2 regions of the Bradyrhizobium sp. SZCCHNPS1003 genome follow, and region 2 is predicted to be linked to the other one. Evidence: riboswitches for the same ligand, from Rfam matches in the RefSeq annotation. Region 2 holds a riboswitch; the other holds the start of a gene.

Region 1 (7,936 bases), on a different contig from region 2:
AACAAAGTTGATGCGGGCGATCGTGACGATGATATGATGTGGCGTGGGGTTGGGGTGGCGTCATGGGGCGTGGGTATACGATCTTTGATACGGCCCTCGGCCGTTGCGGCATTGCGTGGAGCGATGCCGGAATCACCGGCGTACAACTGCCGGAAGCACGGGAAATCGAGACGCGGCGGCGCCTGTTTCGCCAGTTTCCCGAAGCGCGGGAGCAGCGCCCGTGTTCGAATATTGAACTCGCCATCGAAGGCATCACCGCCATGCTGCGCGGGCAGGAGGTCGACTTCTCCGATGTCGTGCTCGATCTCGGCGGCGTGACACCATTCAACCAGCGCGTCTATGATTGCATTCGTGCCATTCCGCGCGGCGAGACGCGCAGCGCCGACGCGATCGCAGACGAACTGCACGTTCCCAAGGCGCTGAATTCGATCGCGCAGGCGCTGAGCAAGAATGCGCTCGTGCTGATCGTTCCCTGTCACCGCGTGCGCGACATCGGCAACGGCCTCGACAAGCCGTCGCCCAACAGCGGCGTCATCTCCAAACGGCGGCTGCTGTCGCTCGAAGGCGCACGGCCTCATGCAGGCCTGACGTTGTTCGACGCGTTTCTCGCGGTCGACCGGCCGCGCGCGTCGTAAGCGGGCGCCTCGCTGCGCGCGATATTATCTCGGACGCAGCCCTCCTCTTTCATCCGCAATGCGCTAGATTTGCAGGATGACCGCCACCATCCTGTTCGAAAGCCGTGACGTCACCGTCTCCGAGTTCCGCTGTGCGGCGGTTCCGGGCGAGCGTCCCTATGTCGAGCAGTATTCCAGCTACTCGCTGTCCTATGTGCGCAAGGGGAGCTTCGGCTGTCGGCACCGCGGCCGCTTCTTCGAGCTGGTCACCGGCTCGCTGCTGGTGGGCCATCCCGGCGATGAGTTCATGTGCACGCACGATCACGTCTGCGGCGACGAATGCCTGTCATTCTTCTTCGATCATGCGCTCATCGACGAGATCGGCGGCAACAGGCAGGCTTGGCGGGTTGGCGCGATGCCGCCGCTGCCGGAGCTCATGGTCCTCGGTGAGCTCGCGGAGGCCGTCGCCGCGCGCGAGCAGGACCTCGGTCTGGACGAGGTTGGCCAGATCATCGCCAGCCGCTTCGTCGCGACCGCCACGGGCCAGCAGGAACGGGCGGCGACGCCAAGCCTTCGCGATCGCCGGCGCGCGGTCGAGAGCGCATTGTGGATCGACGACAATGCAGCGCGCGACATCGATCTGGCGGCTGCGGCTGGTGAGGCCGGCGTCAGCCCGTTCCATTTCCTGCGGCTGTTCGCGGCCACGATCGGCGTGACGCCGCATCAATATCTGATCCGCTCCCGCTTGCGGCACGCCGCGCGGCGTCTCAGCGAGGAGGATACGCCGGTCACCACCATCGCCTACGATTCGGGTTTTGCCGATCTGTCGAATTTCACCCGCACCTTCGCGCGCGCTGCCGGCGTGTCGCCGGCGAAGTTTCGCAAGGCGTCGCGCGGCGAGCGCAAGATTCTCCAAGACCATCTCAGCCGCCATTGATTGGATGATCCCAGCGCGTGCGGCAGCCGCATGCGAAGCATGGAGATCATCGATGTACGATCATATCGGCCTCAAGGTCGGCAATCTGGACGCCAGCGTCCGCTTCTACACAGCGGCGCTGGCGCCGCTCGGCCACATCCTCTGCTCCAAGGACGAGGCGTCGGCGGGCATCGGCCCGAAGGGGGAGCCGGCGCTGTGGCTGTATCTCGACAAGGGCGCCAGCAAAGGCGCCGCCCATATCGCGTTCCGCGCCCGGGACCACGCGGCGGTCGCCAGATTCCACAGCGAGGGGCTGAAGGCCGGCGGCAGCGACAATGGCGGCGCCGGGCCGCGCGCGGACTACAGTCCGACCTATTACGCCGCCTTCCTGATCGATCCCGACGGCAACAACATCGAAGCCGTGTGTCCGTGAGGTCTCAGGCCATGGCATCGATTCAGAAGGACATCCCGATCGCAGCCTCCGCGGCCGCCGTCTGGGACGCCGTGCGCGACTTCGGCGCCGTTCATACCCGGCTGGCGCCCGGCTTCGTCGTCGATTGCCAGCTCGACGGCGACGTCCGGATCGTGACCTTCGCCAACGGCAATGTGGCGCGCGAACGCCTCGTCAGTTGCGACGAGGCGCAGCAGCGTCTGGTCTACACGATCGAGAGCGAACGCGTGACGCATCACAACGCGTCCGTGCAGATCATCCCCGACGGCGCGCAGGGTTGCCGGATGCTCTGGATCACCGACGTGCTGCCGCACGCCATCGCGCCCTATATCGAGCAGCAGATGGCGCTCGGCACGCGCGCGATGCAGGACGCCCTAGGCGGGCTGCGCGCCTAGACGAGCCGAGCAGCCGTCAGCCGACATGCGGAGATGGCGGGATCTGCGCCCCCGAGCCGAGCTCGGCCGCCAGCACGGCCGGGCGCAGCTCCAGCGCTGCGGCCGGCTTCGGGCCCCAGCGGATGAGCATGACGGTGGCGAGCGTCAGCACTCCGAGCAGGACCATCGAGGACGCCGCCAGCATGAAGAAGTCGCCCTCGGTCGCGGCATGGCTCAGCAGATAGCTGCCGCCTGCGGCGATGAAGACGAGCCGCACCGTCTGTGCCAGCACCGGACCGATCACCCTGGCTGCGCCCTGCGAGGAGAAGTACATCGAGATCGCCAGGCCGATGAAGGCATACATTGGCGCTGCGACCTGAAGATAGTGCCGGCCCGCGCTGCGCGCGCTCTCGTCCTGGGTGAAGATGTCGACCCACAATTGCGGAACGATCGCGATCAGCGTCGACAGCGCACCCACCGACGCGAAAGAGACCAGCCCCGCCGTCCAGGCGATCCGGCGGGCGCGCACGATTCTTTCCGCACCGATCGCCATGCCGACCATCGGCACCGAGGCCATGCCGACGGAGAACGCGACAGTGGTCACCATGAATTCGAGCCGTGCGCCGATGCCGTAGCCGGCCAGCACGGCGGTGCCGAACGATGCCAGCATGTGCGTGAAGATCGCGATCGACAGCACGGATTGCAGCGGCGAGAAGCAGGCGATGGCGCCGACCTTGAGGATGTCGGCGAACATCGCACGGCTGATCTTGAGGCCCCGCAGCTTCGGCCGGACGCGCGCGCGGCCGGAGAACAGATACCAGCCCATCACCGAGATGCTGACGCAGAACGCCAGCAGCGCGCCGGCGGCGACGCCGCGCATGCCGAGCCCGAGGCCCAGACTCAGCGTGCCGCCGAGCACGATCTGCAGCACGGCCGAGCTAAGGATCATGAACGACGGCAGCTTCATGTTGCCGGTGCCGCGCAGGATGCCGGCCATCGAGTTCATCAGCCAGGGCAGGATGGCGCCGCCGAAGAAGATCTGCAGATAGGCCGTGGCATGGCTCAGCACCGCGCCGCGGCCGCCGAGCACCTCCAGCAAGGCAGGTCCGAACACCAGCATGCCGATCATGAAGGTCGCGCCGAACAATAGCGCGATCAGCAGCGCGTGCGTGGCGAGGGTCGAGGCCCGTTCGGTGTCGCCGGCGCCGAGCGCCCGCGCGATCGCCGAGGCCACGCCGCCGCCCATGGCGCCGCCGGACATCGTCATGGTCAGGATCACCAGCGGGAACACTAGTGCCATCGCCGCCAGCGCCTCGATACCGAGCCGGCCGATATAGGAGGTCTCGGCGATGACGACGCAGGTGCCTGCCGTGTTCGCGATGATGTTGGGCCAGGCCAGCGACAGCAGGGTGCGCAGAATGGGTCCGTCGACGAGCGCATTCCGAACCGGCTTCGCGATGGGCGGCAACGTACGCCCCTCGCCGACCGGACTGTCGGCCAAGCCGATCTCGGACATGCTCGCTCCCCGTTTGGCCGCGCCATCTGGCGGGACCTTTGTCGTTCCTCCTAGCACACCGCCGGGCCGCGCCCCGTGCAGCGGGCGCATTGGGGGTGCGCGGTCAGCGCGCAGCCGGGCCTAGAGGCGGAAGTGCTTGGAGAGCTTCAGGCCCTGGGCCTGGTAGTTGGAGCCGATGCGGCTGCCATACATCGCGTTCGGCCGGGCCAGCATCTTCTCATAGACGAGGCGGCCGACGATCTGACCGTGCTCGAGGATGAACGGCACCTCGCGCGAGCGCACCTCGAGCACCGCGCGCGAGCCCTGCCCGCCGGCGCCGGCATAGCCGAAGCCGGGATCGAAGAAGCCGGCATAGTGGACACGGAATTCGCCCACGAGCGGATCGAACGGCACCATCTCGGCGGCGTAGTCCGGCGGCACCTGCACGGCCTCCTTCGAAGCCAGGATGTAGAACTCGCCGGGATCGAGAATGAGGCTGCCGTCGGGGCGCGCCTTGATCGGCTCCCAGAACTCCTCCACGGCATAGCCGGCGCGGCGGTCGACGTCGACGACGCCGGTATGGCGCTTGGCGCGATAGCCCACATAGCCGTTGGCATTGCTGCCGGACAGGTCGACGGAAAGAGCGACGCCGCCGACGAGATCCGCATCATCGCGATCCACCAGCCGCTCGGCCTGATGCAGCGCGATCAGTTCGTCCTCCGACAGAACCGCGTCGCGGTAGCGGAAGCGGACCTGGGACAGGCGCGAGCCTTCGCGCAGCAAAACGGGAAACGTCTTCGGGCTGATCTCGGCGTAGAGCGGACCGTGATAGCCGGCTCCGATCATGTCGAACCGTCGCGTGCCGTCGGCGATCACGCGGGTGAACACGTCGAGCCGCCCGGTCGAGCTCTTCGGATTGGCGGCCGCGACGATGTCCTTCGGCAGCGCGAGACTCTCCAAGAGCGGCACGATGTAGACGCAGTTGGTCTCCAGCACTGCGCCGTCGGCGAGCGCGAATTCGTGCAGCTTCAACTCGTCGATACGCTCGGCGACCGTCGCGCCCGGCCCGGGCAGAAAGCTTGCCCGCACGCGATAGGCGATGTCGCCGAGCCGCAGGTCCAGGCTCGCCGGCTGGATCTGGCTTTCGACAAAATCGTATGCGGGGATGATCAGGCCAGCCTCCGCCATCGCCACGATCATGCGATCGGGGAGGATGCCGTGGGCGTCGGGGCTGAGCGAAAACGGCAAGACCTGATCCTTTGCAGGCGCCGGAACGGCGGCTTATCGAGCCTATATAGGGTCTTTTTACCGGTTATCCGATGGCTGGCTTGACGGAAAGGCCGGTTGCGACTATGAGCACGACTTATCCCGTGGTGATTTGAGCCGGCCGGCTTGCAGCCACGTTAAATAAGTCGCTAAACAGGCCGGGGACGATTGTGATCCCGGCCGTGAGGAGTTTTCCCAGGCCGGTTTTTTTGTGCCCATCGCTGGAGGCGGTGGTCACGATGGAGGTCACATGTCGAAGTCCCCCGCGAAGGCCCCGGCGTCGTTCGCCCGCTATCGTCCTGAAACCCGTCTGGTGCATTCCGGCACCTTGCGTTCCGAATTCGGCGAGACCGCCGAGGCGCTCTATCTGACGCAAGGCTTCGTCTACGCCACCGCCGAGGAGTGCGAGGCGCGCTTCAAGGGCGAGGACCCCGGCTTCATCTATTCGCGCTTCTCCAACCCGACCACGGCGATGTTCGAGCGCCGCATGATCGAGCTCGAGGGCGCCGAGGCGTGCCGCTCGGCCGCAACCGGCATGGCCGCAGTCACCACGGCAATCCTCGCTCCCCTCCGTGCCGGCGATCACGTCGTCGCCGCCAAGGCGCTGTTCGGCTCGTGCCGCTACGTCGTCGAAGATCTCTTGCCGCGCTACGGCATCGAATCGACCCTGGTCGATGGGCTCGACCTCGACCAATGGCAGAAGGCGGTCAGGCCGAACACCAAGTCGTTCTTCCTGGAGAGCCCGACCAATCCGACGCTCGACGTGATGGACATTCCCGCGATCGCCGCGATCGCGCACGCCCATGGCGCGCGGCTGATCGTCGACAACGTGTTCGCGACCCCGATCTGGCAGAGCCCGCTCGCGCTCGGCGCCGACGTCGTGGTGTATTCCGCGACCAAGCACATCGACGGCCAGGGCCGCTGCCTCGGCGGCGTGATCCTGTCGTCGGAAGCATTCATCGCCGAGCACATCCACAATTTCATGCGCCAGACCGGCCCGTCGATCTCGCCGTTCAACGCCTGGGTTCTGCTCAAGGGCCTGGAGACCTTGGCGGTGCGCGTGCGCGCGCAGACAGAGACCGCGGCGAAGGTGGCCGACTTCCTCGCCGCGCATCCGAAGATCTCGCGGCTGATCTATCCGGGCCGCGAGGACCATCCGCAGGCGGCGACCGTGCGCAAGCAGATGCGCGCCGGCTCGACGCTGGTCGGCTTCGAGGTGAAGGGCGGCAAGGCCGGCGCGTTCCGCACGCTCAACGGCTTGAAGCTCGCGCGCATCTCCAACAATCTCGGCGACGCCAAGACGCTGGTCACGCATCCGGCGACGACGACGCACCAGCGGCTGACGCCGGAGGCGCGCGCCGAGCTCGGCATCAGCGAGGGCTTCATCCGCTTCTCCGCCGGGCTCGAGCATGCCGACGATCTGATCGAAGATCTGGATGCGGCCCTGAGGGCCGCGTAGCGAATGGCCGCATAGAGAATGGCGAATAGGGAGTACCGATTGCATCCTATTCGCTACTCGCTATTTCCCTACTCGCCACTCTCACATCGGCCGATAGGTCAGCACGTTGGCCGGCGTGTTGATGCCGAGCTTGACCTGGCCGACCGAGCGGATGATGTCGTCGCCGAGCAGCTGGGCGAAGCAGGCGTAGCCCCAATCGCTCATGTGCAGGCCGTCCGAGATCACGAACTCGTTGATCGGGATCGCCTGCCGCTCGTGCCAGTCGCGCATCACCTCGAAGCGCGGGAAGATGCCGGCATGATGCAGCTCGGCGATACGCCCGAGCAGCTTGTTCATGCGGCTGGCGTTCTCCGAGCGCTCGTTGACGCGCGGCGAATATTGCAGGTCGACCAGCACGACATCGGAGGCCGCCGCCTGGATCTTGGCGACGCCGTCATCGACCAGCTTGGCGGTCTCGGCGGGATCGAGATCGCGCAGCACGGCATTGGTGCCGACCTGCCAGATCACGAGATCCGGATGCCGGTCGATCACCGACGTCTCCAGCCGCTTCATCATCTCCGGCGCATCCTCGCCGCCGACGCCGGCATTGATGACGCTGATGTCGACCATCGGATATTGCCGGCGCAGCTGCGCGGCAAGCCGATTCGGATAGGTGTAGTCCGGCGCGCTCGCGCCATAGCCCTGCGTCGACGACGAGCCGAAGGCGACGATGACGACCGGCAGGCCGGAGGCGAGCTTGTTGGCGACGTGCGGCAGCGAAATGAAATTCTTCTTGGCGACGCCCTTCGGCGTCAGGCACGGCACGCGGTTGAAGATGTCGGTGGCCGACTTCGCGACCTGCTTGACCTTGTCGATCGCCCGCTCGGTGATGCTGCGCGACGGCGGCGCCGCCACGACGGCCTGCCCGGCTGCAGCCGGCGGCTGTGCATCGGTCATGGCCGGCGCGGTCGTCGCCGCAGGCGGCGAGGTTGTGGTCGCCGGGCGCGCCACGGCGATCGGCCCGGGCACCTGATCGTTCGCCTGCGCCACCGTGACGTGACCGATGCTCGGTCGCTCGCTGATCAGCGGAGCCTTTGGATCGGAGCTCTCCACATCGGAAAGCGCGGCGGGCGCAGCCGGCGCTGCGCTCTGCGCCCGTAGCTTCTGCGGGCTCAGCGCGAGGACGATGGCAATGGCAATGACCGCAACGGCCGAAAGCTTCTCCCATGTCCCGGAGACGCGGTGACACTCATTCGACGTCATGAACGACATAACCCTAGTTCTGCTGCGCCGGCCCGATATGCGCCGCGTCGATGATGAACTTCGACAGCGCCCGGCCGAGGCAGTCATGAACCTGCTTGGCCAGCTCGACTCCGTGCGTC
Region 2 (7,936 bases):
TCGCATCGACGTCGGTCCGATATTCCGTCTCCGCGGCAACCACGTTCTTGGCGCCGCAGGCCATGGTCGCGATCGGATAGACCAGGAAGCCGTGCGCGGTGGAGATCGCCTCGTCGCCTTGCCCGAGAAAGGTGTGTGCCAGCAGATTCAGGATCTCGTCGGAGCCGGCGCCGCAGACGATGCGGCCGGGATCGAGGCCATAGGTGCGGCCGATCGCCTCGCGCAGCACCCGCGAGGTGCCTTCCGGATAATCCTCCAGATGCGTGGCCGCGCTCTTGAAGGCGTCGATCGCCTTGGGTGAAGGACCGAACGGAGTCTCGTTCGCCGACAGCTTGAACACCTTGCGGCCCGGCTCGGGCTTCGGGCTCTTGCCCGGCGTGTAGGGCGCAATCTCGAGGATGCCGGGATTCGGCACGGGGCGGTTCATCGTCAACTCCGGAAAATCATCACTGGCGCGGGGCGTCTCAGCTGGGAACCGTATAGCGTTTCGCATGGCCGCCGACGAGGGCCGTCGAGCGGACCGAGGCGCCCGCCGCGATCAGGGCAGCCTTGATCTTGTCGAGGTTCGACGGCGACTCGATCGACACCAACAGCGCCGCGCCGTCGAAGGCGGTATCGGGCACCGCGATGACGTCGGCGAGCGGCGACAGCGCGCGGGACACCTGCGCATTCCAGCCGGAGACGCGGATGCTCCAGGTCTCGACCTCCAGCACCAGCGCGTCGTCCGCGACGCGCGAGATCGCGAACACCGGCAGCGCCGCCGGATGGTCGGCCCGCTCGATGAACGGCATCCGCGCGATGATCTTCGGCGCGCCCGCGGGCTCCAGCGTGATCCACCACGGCGTATGCCCCGAGGTCGTCGACACCAGCGCGAGATCGCCCTTCGAGCGCGCCACGGCTTCGACGGCGGCCTGGGCGCTGAAATGGGCGACATAAGGCACCACGAAGCCGAAATGGAACCTGGCGGAATCGCGCATCGCGGATTCGCCGACCGACACGTCGGCGTGAACCGAGAACGGCGCCTGCACGTAAGTGAACGTCGAGACGATCACGCGCCAGATGCCCTCGACGGTGTCGAGCGGCAGGATGCCGCGATGGCGCTGCACCAGGCGCCGCATCATGTCGGCCTCGCGCGCCGGACGGAACGCCGAGCCGACCTCCTGGGTCTTCTTGACCTTGATCAGCCGGTCGATGATGTCGGCCCTGTTCATCAGCAGCTGATGGACCTGCTCGTCGATCGCGTCGATCTCCTTGCGCAAATCGGCGAGCGAGGGAGGGGCTGGCGGCGGGGTCGACATGGGCAGGGTCACTCTTCGCAGGCCGCGGGTCAACGCGCGGCGGACTGGAACGGATGCCGTTCTCTCCGATGCGGGGGACGTGCGCAACAGCAAGTTTACCTCGTGCTGCCTAGGCTTGGCTGACCTGCAGCCATGGAGCGCCCGATCGGCGGTCAACCCGAGCTTGCCTTGACGAGGAGCGCCCGCGGGACTAGTTTCTGCCCGTTCCGTGGTCATTTGAGCCGGCCGGCTTGCAGCCACGTTAAAAAACTCGCTAAACAGGCCGGGGACGTTATCGATCCCGGCCGAACCCCAGTTCAGGCCGGGTTTTTCATGGCCTGATGTGTCACGTGGTTCGGGAGCCCTTGCCGGATGGCCGGGGTGAGAGACATGACAGGCCTGACGCCGAAACCCACCTCCGCGCTGCGCACGATTGCGCCCGAAGAGCGCTCGCACGAGGTCGATCATCCGAGCTCGCTGGTCGCGCAGTTCGGTGCCGACAAGCCGCTCAGGCTCGATTGCGGCGTCGACCTGTCGCCGTTCCAGATCGCCTACCAGACCTATGGCGAGCTCAACGCCGACAAGTCGAACGCGGTCCTGGTCTGCCACGCGCTGACCGGCGACCAGCACGTCGTCAACCGTCATCCGGTCACCGGCAAGCCGGGCTGGTGGGAGACGCTGGTCGGCCCCGGCCGTCCGCTCGATCCCAGCCGCTATTTCATCATCTGCTCGAACGTGATTGGCGGCTGCATGGGCTCGACCGGCCCGGCCTCGCTGAACCCTGCGACCGGCAAGGTCTGGGGGCTCGATTTCCCGATCATCACCATCCCCGACATGGTGCGGGCGCAGGCGATGCTGATCGACCATCTCGGCATCGACACGCTGTTCGCCGTGGTCGGCGGATCGATGGGCGGCATGCAGGCGCTGCAATGGACGGTGGCCTATCCGCAGCGCGTGTTCGCCACGCTCGCGATCGCCTGTGCCACGCGGCACTCGGCGCAGAACATCGCCTTCCACGAGCTCGGCCGCCAGGCCGTCATGGCCGATCCCGACTGGGACCACGGCCGCTACGGCGACAAGGGCGTTCATCCGCATCGCGGCCTCGCGGTGGCACGGATGGCCGCGCATATCACCTATCTGTCGGACGCGGCGCTGCATCGCAAGTTCGGCCGCCGCATGCAGGACCGCGAGTTGCCGACGTTCTCGTTCGACGCCGATTTCCAGGTCGAGAGCTATCTGCGCTATCAGGGCTCGTCCTTCGTCGAGCGCTTCGATGCCAACTCCTATCTCTATCTGACGCGCGCGATGGACTATTTCGACATCGCCGGCGACCACGATGGCGTGCTGGCGGCGGCGTTCCGCGGCATCAAGACGCGCTTTTGCGTGGTGTCCTTCACCAGCGACTGGCTGTTTCCGACTTCGGAGTCGCGGGCGCTGGTGCATGCGCTCAACGCGTCCAGCGCGCGCGTGTCGTTTGCCGAGATCGAGACCGACAGGGGGCACGACGCGTTCCTGCTCGACGTCCCCGAGTTCTTCGAGATCGCCAGCGCTTTTCTCGATTCCGCCGGCAAGGCGCGCGGCCTCAAGGTCGCGACGGGAGGCTGAGACATGAGCATGCAGGGTGTGCTGCCGCTGAACGGATTCTCCGGCGGCGAGGTGCTGGCCTATCGGCCCGATCATCTCCTGATCGCCGGCATGGTCGAGAGCGGCTCCAAGGTGCTCGACATCGGCTGCGGCGACGGTGACCTGCTGCAGCTGCTCGAGAGCCGCGGCATCGACGGCCGCGGCATCGAGCTGTCGCGCGAGGGCGTCAACCATTGTGTCGCCAAGGGCCTCGCGGTGGTGCAGGGCGATGCTGACACCGATCTCGTCGATTATCCCGACGATGCGTTCGACTACGTGGTCCTGTCGCAGACCCTGCAAGCGACGCGGCGGCCCAAGACGGTGCTGGAAAATCTCCTGCGCATCGGCCGCCGTGCCATCGTCACCTTCCCGAATTTCGGCTTCTGGCGGCTGCGGCTGCAGCTGCTGGTCGGCGGCCACATGCCGCGCACCGACAATCTGCCTTTCACCTGGTACGACACGCCGAACATCCATTTCTGCACCATCAAGGACTTCGTGCAGCTCTGCGACGAGATCGGCGTCAAGATGGAGCGCGCCGTCGCACTTGATAGTTACGGCCGCCCCTTGCGTGTCGCCATGCCCTGGTGGTTCTGGAACATGTTCGGCGAGCAGGGGGTGTTTCTTCTGAGCAGGGCGGAGAAGGGGCGGTAGGGGGACGGGGGGCGACCGCAGCCCCGGGGCCTCGTTGAAGTTTGTGGCCCGCTCTCTCCGCCGTCATGGCCGGGCTTGTCCCGGCCATCCACGTCTTGCAGTATGGCGAGATGGCGGGCGGCTACGTGTACTTCATGACTAATCGTCCCAACGGTGCGCTCTATGTCGGCGTGACCAGCGATCTCGTGCGCCGTGTCTTTCAGCATCGATCCGGCTTGGTTGATGGCTTCACCAGGCGGTATGGCTTGAAGCGATTGGTGTACTTTGAAGTCTTCGACGATCAGAGCGCGATCCAACGGGAGCACAACATCAAGCATTGGTCGCGCGCCTGGAAGGTTGGACTGATCATTGCGAGCAATCCCGACTGGGACGATCTCTACGATAGGATCACAGCTTGAGGCGTGCACGAGGACGGACGTGGATGGCCGGGACAAGCCCGGCCATGACGAGCTTGGGGTGGCGGGATTTCACTTTTCAAAGAGCCGATGGCGGTTGAGACAAGGCTGCGCGTCCCCGCGGCGCATCTGCGCCCGAGCTATGCGTCATGCATCGCCTCCGATAGCGAAGAGGCGCAGGGAAGGCCGGATGCTGGCCGCACCCATGGCCCGCCTGCGGAAAAAATGCAGGCGGCAGGAACCACAGGTACGAGCCGGAACACCCGGCCTTCCCTGCGCGATGGTTGAACGGCTGCTTCGCATTCTCCTCGGTGCGCCGGGCTTTTTGGCCACCGTGTCGCGCAATGCGCTTGCGCGCATCGCGCTGGATACCAGCATCGGGGTATCAGGACCGCGCGACTTGACCGTGCGTGCCGGAATTGCTCGTCCGCGCGAGGAAGCCCCACGCGCAATCCGACACGCCCACCGCATCCCACCTCAGCGTTCGTGACGACCGCGATACGCCCCTCTTGCAGTGAGGCGGGACGGGCGGAAATCTGCGCTTGATTTGGCCGACGACGCAAGCCGCGATCGTGCGACAAACTAACACGACGGGCAGTCCGTGCATGAGGCTCATGCGCAAACTGCCCGTCGTGCAACGTCTGATGCCGTTCCTACGGCTTGCCCCGTGATCTACAGCAAGCCGACCTTGTGCATGATGTCGCGGATCTGCGCCGGACTGGGATCACCGACCGCAGGGCTGGACCACTCGCTGGTCGTCGTTGCCGGACCCCTGGCAACCGAACCGGCTCCGTTGAGCTTGCCATTGGGGGCCTGCGGCACCAGCGTCGGAGACGTCGCGCCGCTCTGCGCCTCGCCGCGCGCCAGTCCCAGCAGGCGACGGAGAACGTCGAGCGAGGGATCGGCCGTGGGCGCGGAGGCCACGCCCGCTTCCAGGCCGAGTGCGCGCATCGCGTTCGGCAGTCCGGCTCCCGAACGGTTGGGATCGCCGAACTGCAGCGGCGTCGATGTCTCCTTCAGGATCTGGAACAGCCGCTCGACACGCCGCGCGTCGCGCGTCGCGAACTGGCCCTTGAAGTCGGGATGATGCGCCAGCACGAGCGCGGCGAGACCGGTGACGTGCGGCGTCGCCATCGAGGTGCCATCCCAGGCGCCGAAGCCATCCGCCGGCAGCGAGGACACGATGCCGACGCCCGGCGCGCAGACGTCGATCTCCGGCCCGAAGCAACTGAACTTCGCCGGAAAATATCCGTCGGCGCTCCGGAAGCCGTCCAACCCCTGCTGGGCGTGGAAGCTGTCCTCGGGAAACTCGCCCCATTTGCCCATCGCGGCGACCGCCAGGCAATGCGGCGTCGAGCCCGGAAACTGGACCGGCCCCGACGAGTTTCCTGCGGCGACGATACAGGCGAGGCCCATCTGCTTGGCCCGCAAGATCCGCTCCTCGATGATCTGCGACGGCTCGCCGCCGCCCAGACTCATGTTGGCGACGTCGATGCCATTCTCCATGCAGTAGTCGAGCGCCGAGACGAGATCGCTGAACCGGCCGCCCGGGAAGATCCGGCAGACATGGATTTCGGCCGCCGGAGCGAAGCCGCGAATGCCTCCGCCGGAGCCGATCGGTCCGCCGGCGATGATCCCGGCGCAATGCGAGCCGTGACCGATGGTATCGACGGTCCAACTCGCGGGATCATTGCCGACGATGCTCTTGCCGATCGTGACGCTGTGCAGATTGCGATGCGTCGGCGCGGCGCCGGAATCGATCACCGCAATCTTCACTCCCGCGCCGTTATAGGCGAGGGGCAGGCGATCGAGGCCCATCGCGCGCTGGCCCCAACCCAGCAATTGCTGGCCGGGAAATCCGCGCAGATAGGCGCCGAGGGTCTTCGCGGCGATGCGGTTCACGCTGTCGGGGGTCAGTTGCGGACGATCGAGCCAGAAGGTCCAGTAATCGACCCGCGGCTTGATCAGGATCGAGCGGATGGTGTCGGGCGTCTCGCCCTGAATCTTGAGCGTGACGCGGCCGCTGGCGTCGGTGACGCCCTGAACCGGCCACACGCTGCCGAACACGTATACTTCCACCTCCTGCAGCGGGCCGCTCTCGCCGACCACTTCGATCGTCGTCGAGAACCCGTCGGCCAAGGGAATGAGAACGCCGGGATTGGGAAGCTGATGCGGCGCCGGCACCTGGGGGACGGTCGGATCGAGCATGTAGGTGAGCGGCGCATCGCGCTCGACCGCGAGCCGTGCTCCGGCCTGGGCCTTCAGCAATTCGGCCTTGTCGGGCGCCATGCGGGCCAGCACCATCGGGCCGAGCGGTGCTTGTCCTGGGTCGGCGCTCTGAAATCCGAGCAGGCGCGGCGGCTGAATTGTCTTCACCACGTCGATGTCGGGGCTGTTTGTCAGTTGCTGGACGATGAAGTCGGCGCTGAAGGTCCCAAGCCCCATCTGCTGGCGCGGTGCCAGGATGTACTGCGCCCGCCGTTGCGAGATCGTTGCGCCGGGTTGACCCGTTGCTGGCGCCGCCGTGCCGCCGTCGCTGCGGCTGGTCCCTTGTGCGGCTGGGGCTGATGCGGCGGTCACCCGTGCTGCGGCCTGCGGTGCGGCAGCGGCCTCGGCTGACGGCTGCGCCGCTCCGGGTTGTGCTCCGGTGCCGTTGACGGCCGTGCCGGCCGCATCCTTCTGATCCGAGATTTCAGGCTTGCTTCGTGCGGCCATTTGCGGGCTCCTTCATCCTCGCTCGTGACATCGTCGGGAGGCGCCGCTGAAGTCAGCCGGCGCCAAAGGGTTTCAGCGGAGCGTTCGGCTCCACCACGATCGTGCTGAAAGTCGATCGGAGGCGATCGGCCTGGCTCTTCGTCATCGACAGGATGACGACGTCGGGTGCGACCTGACCGACGCGTTTCACGCTGGGCTCGCGGCTCAAGTGATCAGCGAGCTGGCCGGACTTGACCGGCTCGCCTTGCACGATGAATTCCTGTTCTGAGTTCGGATCCGCCATGCGTCGTTCCCTCCATGTCAGGTCGGCGGTGGGCGGACTTTTCGTGCGCCCACCGCTTCACTCTCTTGGACCCGCGTTGCGATATCGCGGGTCGTTGCTTCCAATCGGTCGTCCTAGTGCATCGTGCCGGCGGGCTGGCCGGTGCTGAAGATGCCGAGCGTGTGCCCGATGTTGAGGCCGGTCTGCGCGCCCTGGCCGATCTTCTTGAGCACGCTCCAGAAGCCCTGCAGCTCCATGTCGGTCGGCTGCGCCGCGGCCTGCTGGCCCGGCTGGCCGGCGCTGAAGATGCCGAGATTGTGGCCGACGTCGAGGCCGGTCTGGACGCCCTGTCCGATCTTCTTGAGCACGCTCCAGAAGCTCTGCAGCTCCATGTCGGTGGGCTGCGCGGCCGCCGCCTGCTGGCCCGGCTGGCCGGCGCTGAAGATGCCGAGATTGTGCCCGACGTCGAGGCCGGTCTGGACGCCCTGGCCGATCTTCTTGAGCACGCTCCAGAAGCTCTGCAGCTCCACGTCGGTCGGCTGCGCCGCCGCAGCGGCTTGCGGACCGGTGCTGAAGATGCCGAGGTTGTGGCCGACATCGAGGCCGGTCTGGACGCCCTGACCGATCTTCTTGAGCACGCTCCAGAAGCCCTGCAGCTCCATGTCGGTCGGCTGTGCCGCGGCGGTGGCGGCTTGCGGACCGACGCTGAAGATGCCGAGGTTGTGGCCGACGTTGAGGCCGGTCTGGACGCCCTGACCGATCTTCTTGAGCACGCTCCAGAAGCCCTGCAGCTCCATGTCGGTCGGCTGTGCCGCGGCGGTGGCGGCTTGCGGACCGACGCTGAAGATGCCGAGGTTGTGGCCGACGTTGAGGCCGGTCTGGACGCCCTGACCGATCTTCTTGAGCACGCTCCAGAAGCCCTGCAGCTCCATGTCGGTCGGCTGTGCCGCGGCGGTGGCGGCTTGCGGACCGACGCTGAAGATGCCGAGGTTGTGGCCGACGTTGAGGCCGGT

The links. Region 2 has a riboswitch for S-adenosylmethionine ahead of QX126_RS19840 (homoserine O-acetyltransferase). Riboswitches for the same ligand answer to the same signal wherever they lie in the genome.
Region 1: it holds a riboswitch for S-adenosylmethionine, as region 2 does, so the genes downstream of both, QX126_RS26830 (O-succinylhomoserine sulfhydrylase) here and QX126_RS19840 (homoserine O-acetyltransferase) in region 2, are expected to answer to the same signal.

What each region holds. Positions count from the first base shown of each region.
Region 1 covers NZ_JAUHIU010000018.1:141,363-149,298, forward strand. The annotation lists gene QX126_RS26800 (methylated-DNA--[protein]-cysteine S-methyltransferase) at 63-635, shown strand; gene QX126_RS26805 (AraC family transcriptional regulator) at 712-1,551, shown strand; gene QX126_RS26810 (VOC family protein) at 1,604-1,963, shown strand; gene QX126_RS26815 (SRPBCC family protein) at 1,975-2,376, shown strand; gene QX126_RS26820 (MATE family efflux transporter) at 2,393-3,871, opposite strand; gene QX126_RS26825 (2'-deoxycytidine 5'-triphosphate deaminase) at 3,992-5,098, opposite strand; SAM riboswitch at 5,211-5,290, shown strand; gene QX126_RS26830 (O-succinylhomoserine sulfhydrylase) at 5,367-6,575, shown strand; gene QX126_RS26835 (SGNH/GDSL hydrolase family protein) at 6,657-7,817, opposite strand; gene QX126_RS26840 (SGNH/GDSL hydrolase family protein) at 7,831-7,936, opposite strand, start outside.
Region 2 covers NZ_JAUHIU010000011.1:193,988-201,923, forward strand. The annotation lists gene hisC (histidinol-phosphate transaminase) at 1-427, opposite strand, end outside; gene QX126_RS19835 (chorismate mutase) at 465-1,298, opposite strand; SAM riboswitch at 1,497-1,576, shown strand; gene QX126_RS19840 (homoserine O-acetyltransferase) at 1,668-2,882, shown strand; gene metW (methionine biosynthesis protein MetW) at 2,886-3,551, shown strand; gene QX126_RS19850 (GIY-YIG nuclease family protein) at 3,617-3,949, shown strand; gene QX126_RS19855 (S8 family serine peptidase) at 4,619-6,661, opposite strand; gene QX126_RS19860 (hypothetical protein) at 6,714-6,944, opposite strand; gene QX126_RS19865 (hypothetical protein) at 7,058-7,936, opposite strand, start outside.